DNA from 2 places in the Bradyrhizobium sp. AZCC 1610 genome. Region 2 is predicted to be linked to the other one. Evidence: predicted binding sites of a transcription regulator. Region 2 holds the regulator's gene; the other holds the start of a gene.
What was found. The regulator PhoB, encoded in region 2, activates phosphate uptake and scavenging genes when phosphate is short. The targets are predictions, from matches to a motif close to TGTCATNNANCTGTCAT.

Region 1 (7,417 bases), 3.6 Mb from region 2:
CGCCAGTGCGACCGGGCATTCGATGGCAGGGTCGAGCCGGATGCGCAACTCGCGCGCAAAGTCGAGGTCCGGCCGAAAGCCCGTCGCGACGATGAGTTCGTCGATCACAGCCCGACGGGTGGTGCAGCCCGATATGGCACCGACGACGAGGCGAGGGCCGTCGGCGGCAAGATGCGAGACGCGAAATTCGCTTTCCAGCTTGATCCGGCCTGCTGTTACCAATGCGGCGAAGGCCGCGCCAAGTTCGCCGCGGGCGACCAGCTTGTCATTGGCGCCGCCGCCAAAGGCCTTGGCGGGATCGCTGCCGCGCAACAGCCAGACCGGTCGGGTTTCAGGTACTTCTGCCGCAAGCTTCGCCAGATCGGTCAGCGTGCCGATCGCGGAATGCCCTGATCCCAGCACTGCGACGGTCTTGCCGGCATAGCGCGCGCGGTCCTTACCCAGTACGTCGGGCATGCCGTAAGCGATTCTGTCGGTGGCCTCTGTCTCGCCGATGGCGGGGAGGCCGTTCGCGCCCGCCGGATTCGGCGAATGCCAGGTGCCGGATACGTCGATGACCGCATCGGCCTTGACGATCTCAGGACCTTTCCCGTTCTGATACCGAATTTCGAACGGCGACGTTTCGCGGCCCTTGGTCTTGAGCTTGTCAAAGCCGGCACGGCTGATCCCGGTGACGCGGCTCGATGTGCGGACGTGGGGCCTGAGCGCGGTGTTGTTGGCGAGCGGCTCGAGATAGCGCTCCACCATCTCTGCGCCCGTCGGGTACTGGTCGGGCTCGGGCGAGTTCCAGCCTGATGTCGCCAGCAGCCGCGCCGCCGCCTTGTCGATGTTGTATTCCCAGGGCGAGAACAGTTGGACGTGGCCCCATTGCCGCATGGCGTGGCCGACAGTGTCGCCGGCTTCCAGCACGATCGGCTGCAGGCCGCGCTCCAGAACATGGGCCGCGGCGGCCAGGCCGACCGGCCCGGCTCCGATAATCGCGACGGTCTTCGCTTCGCTCATGGCATTCTCCCATAAAACTGGAAATATCGAAATATAGGTCGCAAATGATGATGCTTATGCCGCCGTCTTGGCATCCTTTGTTTCGGTTTCGGCGCTTTCAATGCAGCATTCCGCGACCAGAAATCCCATCAGCTCCCGCATCACTTCGTAGTTGGCGTGGCAGATCAGCGTGGTCGCATCGCGCACCTGGGTCACGAGGCCGACCACCACCAGCGCCTTGATGTGGTGGGAGAGCGTGGAGGGCGCGATTTTCAGCTTCTCCTGCAGTCGTCCCACCGCAAGCCCGGCGCCACCGGCGCGGATCAGCGCGCGGTAGATTTTGAGCCGGGTCGGATTGCCCAGCGCTTCGAGATGGGCGGCGGCATCATCGAGTTTCATGCCGGTAATGTTTCATGCTTCGGCGACGGCGTCAACCATATTTCCAGAATGATGGAAATACAGCGCGTCGACTTGACAATTCCCTATATATCGATAATTCTAGATATATGGAATTATTGGCGCATTTCTCGCGCTTGCTTCTTCGACTCCTGCAATGGCTGAACACGTATGAGAGTTCGCACACTATCCGATCTCGATTTCCTGCCCGCTCTCGACACGCGGCACGCGCCGCAAGGCCTGGCGAGCAGTCTTGCCGCCACCCCTCGGCATTCGCCGCGCATCCTGCTGCTCTACGGATCGCTGCGGGAACGCTCCTATTCGCGGCTGGTTGTCGAGGAAGCCGCCCGTCTCGTCCGCTTTTTTGGGGCTGAACCGCGCATCTTCGATCCATCCGACCTCCCGTTGCCGGACCAGTTCGAGGGCGACGATCATCCGGCGGTGCAGGAGCTGCGTGAGCTGTCAATGTGGTCGGAGGGGCAAATCTGGTGCAGTCCGGAGCGGCACGGCCAGATCACAGGTGTCATGAAGGCGCAGATCGATCATCTGCCGCTCAACATGGGTGGTATGCGGCCGACCCAAGGCCGAACGCTGGCGGTCATGCAGGTTTGCGGCGGCTCGCAGTCCTTCAACGCCGTCAACACGCTACGGCTTCTGGGACGCTGGACGCGGATGTTTACCATTCCCAACCAGTCGAGCGTTCCACAGGCATTCCAGGAGTTCAACGAGGCCGGGCGGATGAAGCCATCGAGCTACTACGAACGGATCGTCGACGTCATCGAAGAGCTAGTTCGATTCACAGTTCTGCTTCGGCCCCACGTCGCGACCCTGACGGACCGCTACTCCGAGCGCAGGGCGGCCGCAGGTCCGCAACGCGATGCCGCGTCGGATCTTTCAGCGATCGCGACGGCCCATCAGCGGAGGGGTTCTAAGGCGTGAAGGAACCGCAAAGCAGCCTGGGAAAAAGCAATTCTGGATCAGACGGACGCAGGCCTTGTCGTCGATAAATCTGCGTTCTGCGGAAGCAGGAATGTGATTAGCGAGCAGAGCAGCAACATGACCGCGGAGCCGATCAGGCAGCCCGTGATGCCCGCGACCTGATACAGCACACCGGATAGCGTGATGCCGAGGAGGCGGCCGGCCGCATTGGCGGCATAGTAGAAGCCGACGTCTTCCGCGGCCTTTTCGGATCCGGCGTAGGCCAGAATGAGATACGAATGCAGGGACGAGTTTACGGCGAAGGGCAATCCGAAGAGCGCCAACCCGACTACCAGGATGACATCGGGGCGTCCAACCTCGGTTGAGTTCATGATAATCGCCAAGGCAATCGGCACCGCCGCGAGAAGTGCGGCCCAGATCCTTGAGGCCGGTACCTCACGGCTGAGGCCGTCCGCGCTACGGCTCACGAGCGAGGGCGCGATCGCCTGCACGCCCCCATAGGCAATGGTCCAGGCCGCCAGGAATGCGCCCACTTGCAGGAATTTCCACCCGTAGGCGTAGAGAAAGACCGGCAAGCCAACGACGAACCAGACATCCCTTGCCCCGAACATGAAGATGCGTGCGGCCGCCAGAAGATTGACGCCGCGCGACTTGCCGAACAGCTCACGGATAGTTTTCGACGATTTCGCCTTGCCCAGCTGAGACGGCAGCAGCAGCAGCCCCGCGACGAAGATCACGCCGAGCAGGGCGGCCATCAACCAAAGCGCATGGGTGAAGCCTGCGAGATCGAGCAGAAGACCACCGACAAAGAATCCGATTCCCTTCATCGCGTTCTTCGAGCCCGTGAACCACGCGACCCACCGGAAAAGCTGCCCGCTGCCTTCCGCAGAGGTTGCCTTGATCGCCGATTTCGATGCGGTCTTGGTCAGGTCCTTGGCAACGCCGGCGATGCCCTGGGCGATGACGACCCAGACGACCGATGCCGCGGCCCCCCAACCGGGATCAAGTGCGGATAGCATCAACAAGCCGGCGATCTGGAGCATCTGGCCGATCGCAAGCATCCGCGGAATGCCGAAACGCGACGCGAAGTAGCCGCCGGCCAGGTTGGCACCGATTCCGGCGGCTTCGTAGAGCAGAAACAGGAACGCCAGGGTGAACGGCGTGTATCCCAGCCGGAAAAAATGGAACAGGACCAGCATACGCAACGCGCCGTCGACGAGCGTGAAGCCCCAATAGGATGCCGTTACGATGAGATAGTTTCGGACCATGGCTTACACGCCCGATCGCTGAACAATGTTGGCAAGATCGACCATTCGGCAGGCATAGCCGACTTCGTTGTCGTACCAAGCGTAGACCTTCAGCAGCGTTTCGTCAGTCACCATCGTGCTCAAAGCGTCGACGATCGAGCTGCGCGGATCGTTGTTGTAGTCGGCCGAAACGAGAGGTCTGGTCTCCAGACCCAAGATACCAGCCAAAACGCTTTCGGAGGCGGATTTGAAAAGCTGATTGACCTCCTCGGCCGTTGTCGGGCGCTTCAATTCGAAGACACAGTCGGTCAGGCTGGCGTTCAGGACGGGGATGCGCACGGCGTGGCCGTTCAGCTTGCCCTTGAGTTCGGGATAGATCAACGAGATTGCGGTCGCGCTCCCGGTCGTCGTGGGCTGCATCGAAAGCATCGCGGACCTTGCACGGCGAAGGTCCTTGTGTGGTGCGTCAACGACGACGTTGGTATTGGTCGGATTGTGGATCGTGGTGATCTGTCCGTGCCGGATTCCGATCGACTCGTGGATAACCTTGACGACGGGAGCCAGGCAATTGGTCGTGCAGGATGCCGCCGTCAGCAGCCGATGCCGGGCGGGATCGTAGAGATGATCGTTGACGCCGACCACGATGTTGAGCGCCGCGTCATCCTTCACGGGAGCGGCGACGATCACCCGTTTGACGCCCCGGTCGAAGTAGGCCTGAAGCTGGTCCGGCTTCAGGAATTTGCCGGTGCACTCCAGCACGATGTCGCAGCCGAGATCGCCCCAGGCGACGTCGCCTGGACTGGCCTTTTCGCTGAAGCCGATCCGGTTCTTGCCGATCGCAATGGCATTATCGGAATCGACCGCGATCGGCGCGTGCCAGCGGCCATGAATACTGTCGAATTCGAGCAGATGCGCCGTCGCCGCGATTCCACCCTTCAATTCGTTGATATGAACGACTTCCAACCGGTTCTCGGCGCGAGGATCGCTTTCCGGACGATGTATGCCGCCAAGCGCCGAACGCAGCGCGAGCCTGCCCATGCGGCCCATGCCATTGATTCCAACTTTCATAGAGAACTTCCTTAAGGGGAAACGCGCGTTGTATCGCCGATTTCGTCCAGTCGAGCCTTGATCGCCATACGGTCCAGCGAGTCGAACGGAAGGCTTGTGAAGATTTCGATGCGGCGCCGGATCATGGCGTAGAGTTCGTTCAGAAGCGTGGTGCGCTCGGTGGACGACCCCGTGAACTGCGCCGGGTCGGGCAGGGGCCAGGCGCCGGTGACGAACTGGGCGCCGAGGTCCGGACAAAACTGGCCATTCGGCGCATCGCAGAGCGCGATGATGAAGTCCATTCGGGGAGCCTGCGGACCTCGGAACTCATCCCACGACTTTGAATGCAGGCGGGACACGTCGTGTCCAAGAGCCTTCAGCCGGTCGATGACTTCGGGAACGGGTTCTCGGGCCGGTTCCGATCCGGCGGAATAGGCGCGGAAGCGGCCACGGCCGATCTTCTCGAGCAGGGCTTCGGCGATGATCGAGCGGGCCGAATTTTGGGTGCACAGAAAGAGGACGTTGAACGCAGGCGTCATGAACTTCCCCGTTGCTTCGGATGGGAGATCGAAGGCATCGCCGCAGAGTTCGGGGCGGCCGTTGCAGCAGTCCCGAGAGAGAAATTCGAGCAAGCCCCTAAATCCGCCGACGTCTGCCCGATAGTTCATCGAGCGGCCGTCCTTCTCGACGGAGACCAAACCGGCTCGGCTCAAAATACCGAGGTGCGTCGACATGGTGTTGTGCGGCACCTCGCACAGCCGGGCGATTTCACCGGCGGGCAGGCTTAGCGGATGGACGGCGAGCAGATGGCGTACCGCGGCAAGGCGGGTCGCCTGCGCCAGCGATCCAAAACCCTCTATGGCGCTTGCTTCGCGACTATTTGCTTCCATTAGTTTCTCGCGGTCTCTTCATCGTGTCCATGTTTATCGACGAATTAAATGACGGTTCGGTGACATCCTGCGTAAAGCGCGCCGTAATACGCGCCATTGGCATTATTTTTTAATTCAACGTGTCGAGAAATCAAGACATATTTCTTGCGAGTCGGCTGAGTCTGCAATATCGGAGGTCATCGCACGGTCACGGCTGTGCGAGATAGCCAAGAGAGAGAGAGAGAGCGCTTCTCTTAGTCATGCCCGGATGTCGCCTTCATGAACCTGTTCGAACGTTATCTCTCGTTGTGGGTGGCGCTGTGCATCGTCGCGGGTGTCGCACTCGGGCACCTGCTGCCCGGACTGTTCGCGACCATTGCGAGCGCGGAGATTGCGCGGGTCAACCTGCCGGTAGCCGGGCTGGTATGGTTGATGATCATCCCGATGCTGCTGAAGATCGACTTCGGCGCGCTCGGCCAGGTGCGCGAGCATTGGCGCGGCGTTGGCGTCACTCTGTTCATCAACTGGGCGGTGAAGCCGTTCTCGATGGCGCTGCTGGGTTCGCTGTTTATCGGTCATCTGTTCGCGCCATGGCTGCCATCGGCACAAATTCCATCCTATATCGCCGGCCTCATTCTGCTGGCGGCAGCGCCTTGCACGGCCATGGTGTTCGTATGGTCGAACCTGTGCGAGGGCGAGCCGCATTACACGCTGAGCCAGGTCGCGCTCAATGACGTCATCATGGTGTTTGCTTTCGCCCCGCTGGTCGGGCTGCTGCTTGGTGTCGCCTCGATCGCAGTGCCTTGGGCAACACTGCTGATCTCCGTGGTATTGTATATCGTGGTACCCGTCATCATTGCGCAACTATGGCGTCGCGCGCTGCTTGCCACCGGGCCGGAGGTATTGCAGCGGACACTTCACGTGCTGCAGCCGGTGTCCTTGGTCGCGCTGCTGACCACACTGGTGCTGTTGTTCGGCTTCCAGGGCGAGCAGATCATCGCACAGCCGCTTGTGATCGTATTGCTGGCAGTGCCCATTCTGATCCAGGTCTATCTCAATGCTGGGCTGGCTTATTGGCTGAGCCGTCGCTTCGGCGTCGCCTGGTGCGTCGCCGCGCCTGCCGCACTGATCGGCGCCAGCAACTTTTTCGAACTCGCCGTTGCCGCAGCTATCAGCTTGTTCGGCCTCGATTCAGGGGCGGCATTGGCCACCGTGGTCGGCGTGCTGGTCGAGGTGCCCGTAATGCTCTCTGTCGTCTATCTCGTGAAGGCGTCGAGGAGCTGGTACGAGAATGGTGTCAGTGCTTCCGGTGCCATCAAGAAGGAAGCGGAGGTTTGACCATCACGATCTATCACAATCCTGCCTGCGGCACCTCGCGCAACGCGCTGGCGATGATCCGGCAGAGCGGCGAGGAGCCCGAGGTGATCGAATACCTGAAGACGCCGCCGAGCCGCGCGCGGCTGGGCGAGTTGATCAGGGCATTGGGAATCTCGCCACGCGAGCTGTTGCGCAAAAAGGACACGCCCTATGCAGAGCTCAGCCTTGCCGATCCGAAATGGAGCGACGACGAGCTGATCGATTTCATGATTCAGCATCCGATCCTGATCAACTGGCCGATCGTGGTGACGCCGAAGGGCGTCCGGCTGTGCCGGCCGTCGGAGCTGGTGCTTGATCTGCTCGACAACCCGTCCAGTCCTTCGTCAAGGAAGACGGCGAGGCGGTGACGCGCGCGAGGGGTTGAAGGGCGCAGCCTTCCACCCGTCACGATTGCGCGGCATAATGGCCGTATGGAACTCACGCCCCGTCTGCGCCTGACGAACTGGCTGGTCAGCCAGGGTCTCACTGGCCTGCCCCAAAACGACTTGGTCCGCGGCTTCTGCGAGCGCTGCCGCACCGAAGGTCTTCATGTGTCGCGCGGAATGGTCTTCATCGATACGC
Region 2 (7,417 bases):
GAACGCCTCCGGCCTGTCGCTGTCCGGCGGCCAGCAGCAGCGGCTCTGCATCGCCCGCACGGTCGCGGTGCGGCCCGAAGTGATCCTGTTCGACGAGCCGTGCTCGGCGCTGGATCCGATCTCGACCGCCAAGATCGAGGAGCTGATCCAGGAGCTGGCGGAAGACTACACCATCGCCATCGTCACCCATAACATGCAGCAGGCGGCGCGCGTCTCCGACAAGACCGCCTTCATGTATCTCGGCGAGCTGATCGAATTCGACGACACCAACAAGATATTCACCTCGCCGAGCGATCGGCGTACCCAGGACTACATCACCGGCCGGTTCGGCTAGAGCAAGATCCGGAGGAGATAACACATGGCTTCTGAACACACCGCCAAGGCGTTCGACAGCGATCTTCAGGAATTGACCCGGCTCGTCGCCGAGATGGGCGGCCTGTCTGAGCGCATGATCACTGAATCCGTCGATGCGCTGGTCCGCCGCGACATCCCGCTCGGCAAGCGCGTCGTCGCCAACGATGTCGAGATCGACCGTCTGCAGCATCTGATCGAGGAACGCGCGGTGCTGACCATTGCGCGGCGCCAGCCGATGGCGATCGATCTGCGCGAAATCGTCGGCGCCATGCGGGTCGCCACCGATCTGGAGCGGATCGGCGACCTCGCCAAGAACATGGGCAAGCGCGTCGCGGCGCTCGAAAACGACTTCCAGCCCTTAAAGCTGATGCGCGGCCTCGAGCATATGACCGATCTGGTGCTGACGCAGGTCAAGTCGGTGCTGGACGCCTACGCGGCGCACGATCTGCCGGCGGCGATGGCGGTCTGGAAGGGCGACGAGGAAGTCGACGCCATCTGCACCTCGCTGTTCCGCGAACTCCTGACCTATATGATGGAAGATCCGCGCAACATATCGTTCTGTATCCACCTGATGTTCTGCGCCAAGAACATCGAGCGGATCGGCGACCACGCCACCAATATCGCCGAGACCGTGTTCTACATGATCGAGGGACAGCAGATGCTCGACCAGCGCCCGAAGGGCGACATGACAACGTTTGCCACGGCCGTACCCAATACTTGACAAAGCGTTTCAAGCGAAGTGGGGACCGGTTCGCATAGCAATCAAGTTTACGCAGATTGCGTAGACTTATCTGCGCAGAAAACGCGTCAAACAGAAGAGGCTGAAGAAAGATGAGCGCGCGCATTATGGTGGTCGAGGACGAGGAAGCGCTGACCACGCTGTTGCGCTACAACCTCGACGCCGAAGGTTATGATGTCGAAACCGTCGCCCGCGGCGACGATGCCGACACGCGGCTGAAGGAGCGCGTGCCCGATCTCGTCGTGCTCGACTGGATGCTGCCGGGGCTGTCAGGCATCGAGCTCTGCCGCCGCCTGCGGGCGCGGCCGGAGACCAAGCAATTGCCTATCATCATGCTCACGGCGCGCGGTGAGGAGAGCGAGCGGGTGCGCGGGCTTGCGACCGGCGCCGACGATTACATCGTCAAGCCGTTCTCGGTGCCGGAACTGCTGGCGCGGGTGAAGGGCCTGCTGCGGCGGGCGAGCCCCGAGCGGCTCGCCACCGTGCTGACCTATGGCGACATCGAACTCGATCGCGAGAAACGCCGCGTCGCGCGTTCGGGCCGCCAGATCGATCTCGGCCCGACCGAATATCGCTTGCTGGAATTTTTCCTGGAGCATCCCGGCCGCGTCTTCAGCCGCGAGCAATTGCTCGACAGCGTCTGGGGCCGCGACATCTATATCGACGAGCGCACCGTTGACGTCCACATCGGCCGCCTGCGCAAACTGCTCAATCCGGGCCGCGAGCAGGACCCGATCCGCACCGTGCGCGGCGCGGGATATGCGCTGGATGATCGGTTCGCGAAGGTGGAGCCGTAAAGGCTCCATCGTCGTCCGGGCTCTCGATGGTCGTCCCCGCCTAGTGCGCAATTGCGCACGGGGCGCGGGGACCCATAACCACCAATCTCGATTGTTGAAAAACGCTGGGGCTCCAGCTCAGCCAAACCACAAGCACCTGTGGTTATGGGTCCCTGCGTTCGCAGGGACGACGAACGATTTAGTTCGTAGCCCGGGTGCAGCGAAGCGCAGCCCGGGGAATGTCAGCCAATCGCAAGACCGTCCCGGATTTCGCTGCGCTCCATCCGGGCTACGATAACCGTCCCTTTACCGCGTCGGCTTCGGCTGCTGCCGCCGCCGGTCGGCGGCGGGCTGATAGGCGATGCGCGAGTGGTGCGCGCAATAGGGCAGGCCAGCGAGCGCCTTGCCGCCGCAGAAGAAGAATTCCGGGCTCGAGGGATCGCCGACCGGCCAGTGACAGGTCGCCTCGTTCAGTTCGAGCAGCGACAGCCGCTGGCTCATCGGCACCACATTGTCGAAGGCGACCGGATCGGGCTCCAGCTCCATATCGAAGGCGTGGGCGAGCGCGGTGTTGCCGCGCGAAACCGGGCGCGACACCCGCATCATTTGCTGGGCGGCGGGGCGCGCCTTGCGCTGCCGCGGGGCGGCCGAGGAGGGGCTCTTGGCGCGGCCGGACAGGCCCAGCCGGTGCACTTTGCCGATCACGGCGTTTCGCGTCACATTTCCGAGTTCCGCGGCAATTTGGCTGGCCGATAATCCGGCTTCCCAGAGCTTCTTCAGCTGCTCGACGCGATCGTCGGACCAGGTCAATACCGTCATCGCATTCTTCCCTTCGCATCGCGCCGGCCAAATCAGGGGCAGCACTGGCGACGTCATTCGTCTCAAAAATCCCTGCGGTCAGAATCCCTTAGCCCTCGCCGGGCGCGAAAACCGCGCCGGAACGTCTACGCTTGCACAAATGGACTCTAGGGATCAGAACTGCCGCACGAGATGTCGTACCCGACAGCCCAGAGGCTACAATATGGCGTGACTCTGGCGCAAGAGTCCGGGCCTGGGCGTCCACATGTTCCGACATCTAGGCATTGCACTGCGTGTTTTCCACCACACCGCAATCTTACGGATTTCCTTATCTTGCAGTGCCGGAAAGGCGGCTTCGTGGCGTGTTGACAGCGCTCCCCGCCCACATAGAATACCTCTCACGTGCCGCCCTTAAGAGGCGGCACGTTTCGTTTTCGCAAGACCGGCCGTTGCCGCGTTCGCGCCTATGCACGCGTGTGCTCCGCGGTCGGTCTTGAAAGCAGGTCTCAAACCTTCAGTGATTGCCATGACCAATAGCGCCACGTCGCATCTGCTCCCTGTCTTTGCCAGGGTCGATCTCGGCTTCGAGCGCGGCGAGGGCTGTTGGCTGACCGCCACCAATGGCGAGCGCTATCTCGACTTCACCTCGGGGGTTGCGGTGAATGCGCTGGGCCACTGCCATCCGCATCTGGTTGCGGCGCTGCAGGAGCAGGCGACGAAGCTCTGGCACATGTCGAACCTGTTCAAGAGCCCGGATGGCGAGAAGCTTGCCGCGCGGCTCTGCGAGCAGAGCTTTGCCGACCTGGTGTTCTTCTGCAATTCCGGCGCCGAGGCGATGGAAGGCGTGATCAAGGTCGTGCGCCGCTATCAGTTCTCCAAGGGGCATCCCGAACGCTATCGGCTCGTCACCTTCGAGGGCGCGTTCCACGGCCGCACCCTGGGCACGCTCGCCGCGACCGGCTCCGCCAAATATCTCGAGGGTTTTGGGCCGCCGATGGACGGCTTCGACCAGGTGCCGCATGGCGATCTCGAGGCGGTGAAAAAGGCGATCGGACCGCACACCGCGGGCATCCTGATCGAGCCGGTGCAGGGCGAGGGCGGCGTGCGCTCCGCGCCGCAGGCCTTCTTCAAGGCGCTGCGCCAGCTCTGTGACGAGCACGGCCTGCTGCTGGCGTTCGACGAGGTGCAGACCGGCATGGGCCGCACCGGCGATCTCTTCGCCTACAAGCGCGTCGGCGTGACGCCGGATGTGATGTCGCTGGCCAAGGCACTCGGCGGCGGTTTTCCGATCGGCGCGGTGCTGGCCACCGCCGAAGCCGCCTCCGGCATGTCGCCGGGCTCGCACGGCTCGACCTTCGGCGGCAATCCGCTGGCGATCGCTTCCGCCAACGCCGTGCTCGACGTGATGCTGAAGCCCGGCTTCTTCGACCACGTGCAGAAGATGTCGCTGCTGCTGAAACAGAAACTGGCCTCCGTGGTCGATCGTTATCCCGCCGTGCTCTCGGAAGTGCGCGGCGAGGGACTGTTGGTCGGCGTCAAGGCCGTGGTGCCGCCGGGCGATCTCGTCAACGCGTTGCGCGACGAGAAATTGCTCACCGTCGGCGCCGGCGACAATGTGGTACGGTTCCTCGCGCCGTTGATCGTGACCGAGGCCGAGATCGACTTGTCCGTTCAGATGCTCGAGCGCGCCTGCGTTGCGCTGTCGGGCGCACCGTTGAAGAAGGCGGCGGGATGATGAGCAAGTCGGTCCGTCACTTCCTCGACATCAGCGAACTGCCGCCGAGCGAATTGCGCAACATGCTGGCCTTGGGCGCCGACATGAAGGCAAAGCTCAAGGCGCAGGAAAAACCTGGTGACAAGGGCAAGAAGCCGCTCGAAGGCAAGACGCTGGCGATGATCTTCGAACGTCCCTCGACCCGCACGCGGGTGTCGTTCGATGTCGGCATGCGCCAGCTCGGCGGCGAGTCCATCATGCTGACGGGTGCGGAGATGCAGCTCGGCCGCGGCGAGACGATCGCCGACACCGCGCGCGTGCTGTCGCGCTATGTCGATGCGATCATGATCCGCATCCTCAACCACGACGCGCTGCTGGAATTGGCCGCGCATGCCACCGTGCCCGTGATCAACGGGCTGACGCGGCGCTCGCATCCCTGCCAGGTGATGGCCGACCTGATGACCTTCGAGGAGCATCGCGGGCCGATCGAGGGCCGCACCGTGGCCTGGACCGGCGACGACAACAACGTGCTGGCGTCGTGGGCGCATGCGGCGGAACGTTTCAAGTTCCAGCTCAATGTCGCGACCCCGCCGCAGCTCGCGCCGAACAAGGCGATGAAGGACTGGATCAAGGCAACGCAAGCTCCGATCGTGCTCGGCAACGATCCCGAGGCCGCGGTTCGCGGTGCCGACTGCGTCGTCACGGATACGTGGGTGTCGATGGGCGACAAGGACGGCGAACATCGCCACAACGTGCTCAAGCCCTATCAGGTCAATGAGAAGCTGATGTCGCTGGCCAAGAGTGACGCGATCTTCATGCACTGCCTGCCCGCGCATCGCGGCGAGGAGGTCACCGACGAGGTGATCGACGGCCCGCAATCGGTCGTGTTCGACGAAGCCGAAAACCGCCTGCATGCGCAAAAGGGCATATTGGCTTGGTGTTTTAACGAAGGGGCGTAGGTCTCTCAGCTTGCGTTCCCCGGACGCTGCGCAGCGCCATAAGCGCGTTTACGCACGCGCTATGGCGGTGCGCTGCAGAGCCGGGGTCCATATCGCGCGGACACAAGTAGTCCCGGCTCTGCGGAGCAGCGTTGCCGGACGATGCTTTTGCATCGCCTAGGCTGCACCGCGTCCGGGACACGGATCAACCCCTTTCGTTTTGCATGTTCCGACCCCAGATAAGGCGCCATGGATTCACAATCAGACATCAAAATCACGACCGAGGCCTCCGTTCGCGCGCCGTCGTCCGTTCCCGTCGATGACGCGGTGCTGCCGTTCGAGGTCGCAGAACTCGATCTGCGCGGACGGCTGACCCGGCTCGGCCCAGCGCTCGACGACATCCTGACCAAGCACGATTACCCAACCCCGGTCGGCAAGCTGCTCGGCGAAGCGATTGTGCTGGCGACGCTGCTCGGATCGGCGCTGAAATTCGACGGCCGCTTCATCCTGCAGACCCAGACCGACGGCCCGGTGTCGTTCCTGATCGTGGATTTTCAGTCGCCGGACCGCCTGCGCGCCTATGCGCGCTACGACGCGAAGCGGCTGAAGGACGGCCAGGATTCAGGCGCTCTGCTCGGCAAGGGTCATCTCGCCATGACCATCGATCAGGGGCAGGACATGAGCCGCTATCAGGGCCTGGTGGCGCTCGACGGCGGCAGCCTCGAAGACGCCGCGCATGAATATTTCCTGCGCTCCGAGCAGATCCCGACCCGCGTGCGGCTCGCGGTCGGCGAAGAATGGCGCGGCGGCGACGGCGGAAAACACCGCTGGCGCGCCGGCGGCATGCTGCTGCAGTTCCTGCCGAAAGCGCCGGAGCGCGCGCGGCAGGCCGACCTGCATCCCGGCGATGCGCCTGATGGCGCGGTGACGCATTCCGTTGCCGAAGATGATGCCTGGGTCGAGGGCCAGTCGCTGATCGGCACCGTCGAGGATGTCGAGCTGATCGATCCCGATCTGTCGGGCGAGCGCCTGCTGTACCGGCTGTTTCACGAACCCGGCGTGCGCGTGTTCACCCCGCTGCCGTTGCGCGCGCAATGCTCGTGCTCGCGCGAAGCGGTCTCCGCGATGCTGAAAAGCTTTGCGCCGAAGGACCGCGCCGAGATGGTCAAGGACGACAAGGTGGTGGTGACCTGCGAGTTCTGCTCCTCGGTATATGAGTTCACGCCGCATGAAGCGGGCGTGGAGGAATAGGCGACCCTACAATTCGCGGCCATTTCACTTGTCGGGCAAATCACCTGAATCCTGTCCAGCCCCTCGCGCAAAAATATTTCGCTTAACACGCAGGCCAAATCACTCGCATAACTCCGCTTGTCTCACGGCAGATGAGGGGCGTTGGCCATCGTCACGAACGTGCGGTGAGATGCGATGGACGCGAGAGCTGCGACTGACGTGTGCAGCTTGAGCGTACGGCGAAGTCGTGTGGTTCTGACGCCGCGGTGCTGGCGCTAAGTTGGCGGGAAGTGTCCCGCCGACGACGGAGGCAAAAGAGCCGTTCTCCGGGAAGAGCACGAAGTAAGCCGTAAAGCCATTGCGCAGGGAAGGCCGGAATGCTCCCGCTGCCCTGTATGCTCGTGTGCACTTTTGTTTGCGCAAATCGCACGCGAGACCGCGGGTGCAGCAAGCACCCGGTCTTCCCTGCGCCCTCTAATTTCAGGAGGGCAAAGAAGATGCAAACCTCGGGCGCAACGCGCCGCGAGATCGCGAAACTATATCCCCGTCATTGCGAGCGCAGCGAAGCAATCCACCTCTCCGCTTGCCGCGCTATGGATCGCTTCGCTTCGCTCGCAATGACGGGGAGGGAACGATGCCCTGGAATCCAGGCTACAGAGAGGGCGCGATGCCCCTAGTTCAATACCCGCCTGTTATCGGGGCTATCCAGCGAGAACGTCGGCACGTCGATCTCGAACCGCTCGCCGCTTTCGCTGACCATCTGGTAGCGTCCGGTCATGAAGCCCGACGCGGTCGGCAGCGGCACGCCGGAGGTGTATTCGAAGCGCTCGCCCGGCGCGAGCACGGGCTGCTCGCCGACCACGCCTTC

Region 1: a site for PhoB is predicted at 5,549-5,565, ahead of V1279_RS18455 (arsenate reductase/protein-tyrosine-phosphatase family protein). Genes of this name have one in related genera too.

The regions. Positions count from the first base shown of each region.
Region 1 is NZ_JAZHRR010000001.1:3,721,017-3,728,433, reverse strand. It holds gene V1279_RS18480 (NAD(P)-binding domain-containing protein) at 1-1,002, opposite strand, end outside; gene V1279_RS18475 (ArsR/SmtB family transcription factor) at 1,057-1,380, opposite strand; gene arsH (arsenical resistance protein ArsH) at 1,549-2,316, shown strand; gene arsJ (organoarsenical effux MFS transporter ArsJ) at 2,355-3,584, opposite strand; gene V1279_RS18460 (ArsJ-associated glyceraldehyde-3-phosphate dehydrogenase) at 3,588-4,631, opposite strand; gene V1279_RS18455 (arsenate reductase/protein-tyrosine-phosphatase family protein) at 4,643-5,500, opposite strand; gene arsB (ACR3 family arsenite efflux transporter) at 5,759-6,817, shown strand; partial or broken gene arsC (arsenate reductase (glutaredoxin)) at 6,814-7,220, shown strand; gene V1279_RS18440 (adenylate/guanylate cyclase domain-containing protein) at 7,267-7,417, shown strand, end outside.
Region 2 is NZ_JAZHRR010000001.1:129,595-137,011, forward strand. It holds gene pstB (phosphate ABC transporter ATP-binding protein PstB) at 1-334, shown strand, start outside; gene phoU (phosphate signaling complex protein PhoU) at 359-1,075, shown strand; gene phoB (phosphate regulon transcriptional regulator PhoB) at 1,186-1,890, shown strand; gene V1279_RS00640 (GcrA family cell cycle regulator) at 2,176-2,688, opposite strand; gene V1279_RS00645 (aspartate aminotransferase family protein) at 3,194-4,402, shown strand; gene argF (ornithine carbamoyltransferase) at 4,402-5,340, shown strand; gene V1279_RS00655 (Hsp33 family molecular chaperone) at 5,569-6,570, shown strand; gene apaG (Co2+/Mg2+ efflux protein ApaG) at 7,223-7,417, opposite strand, start outside.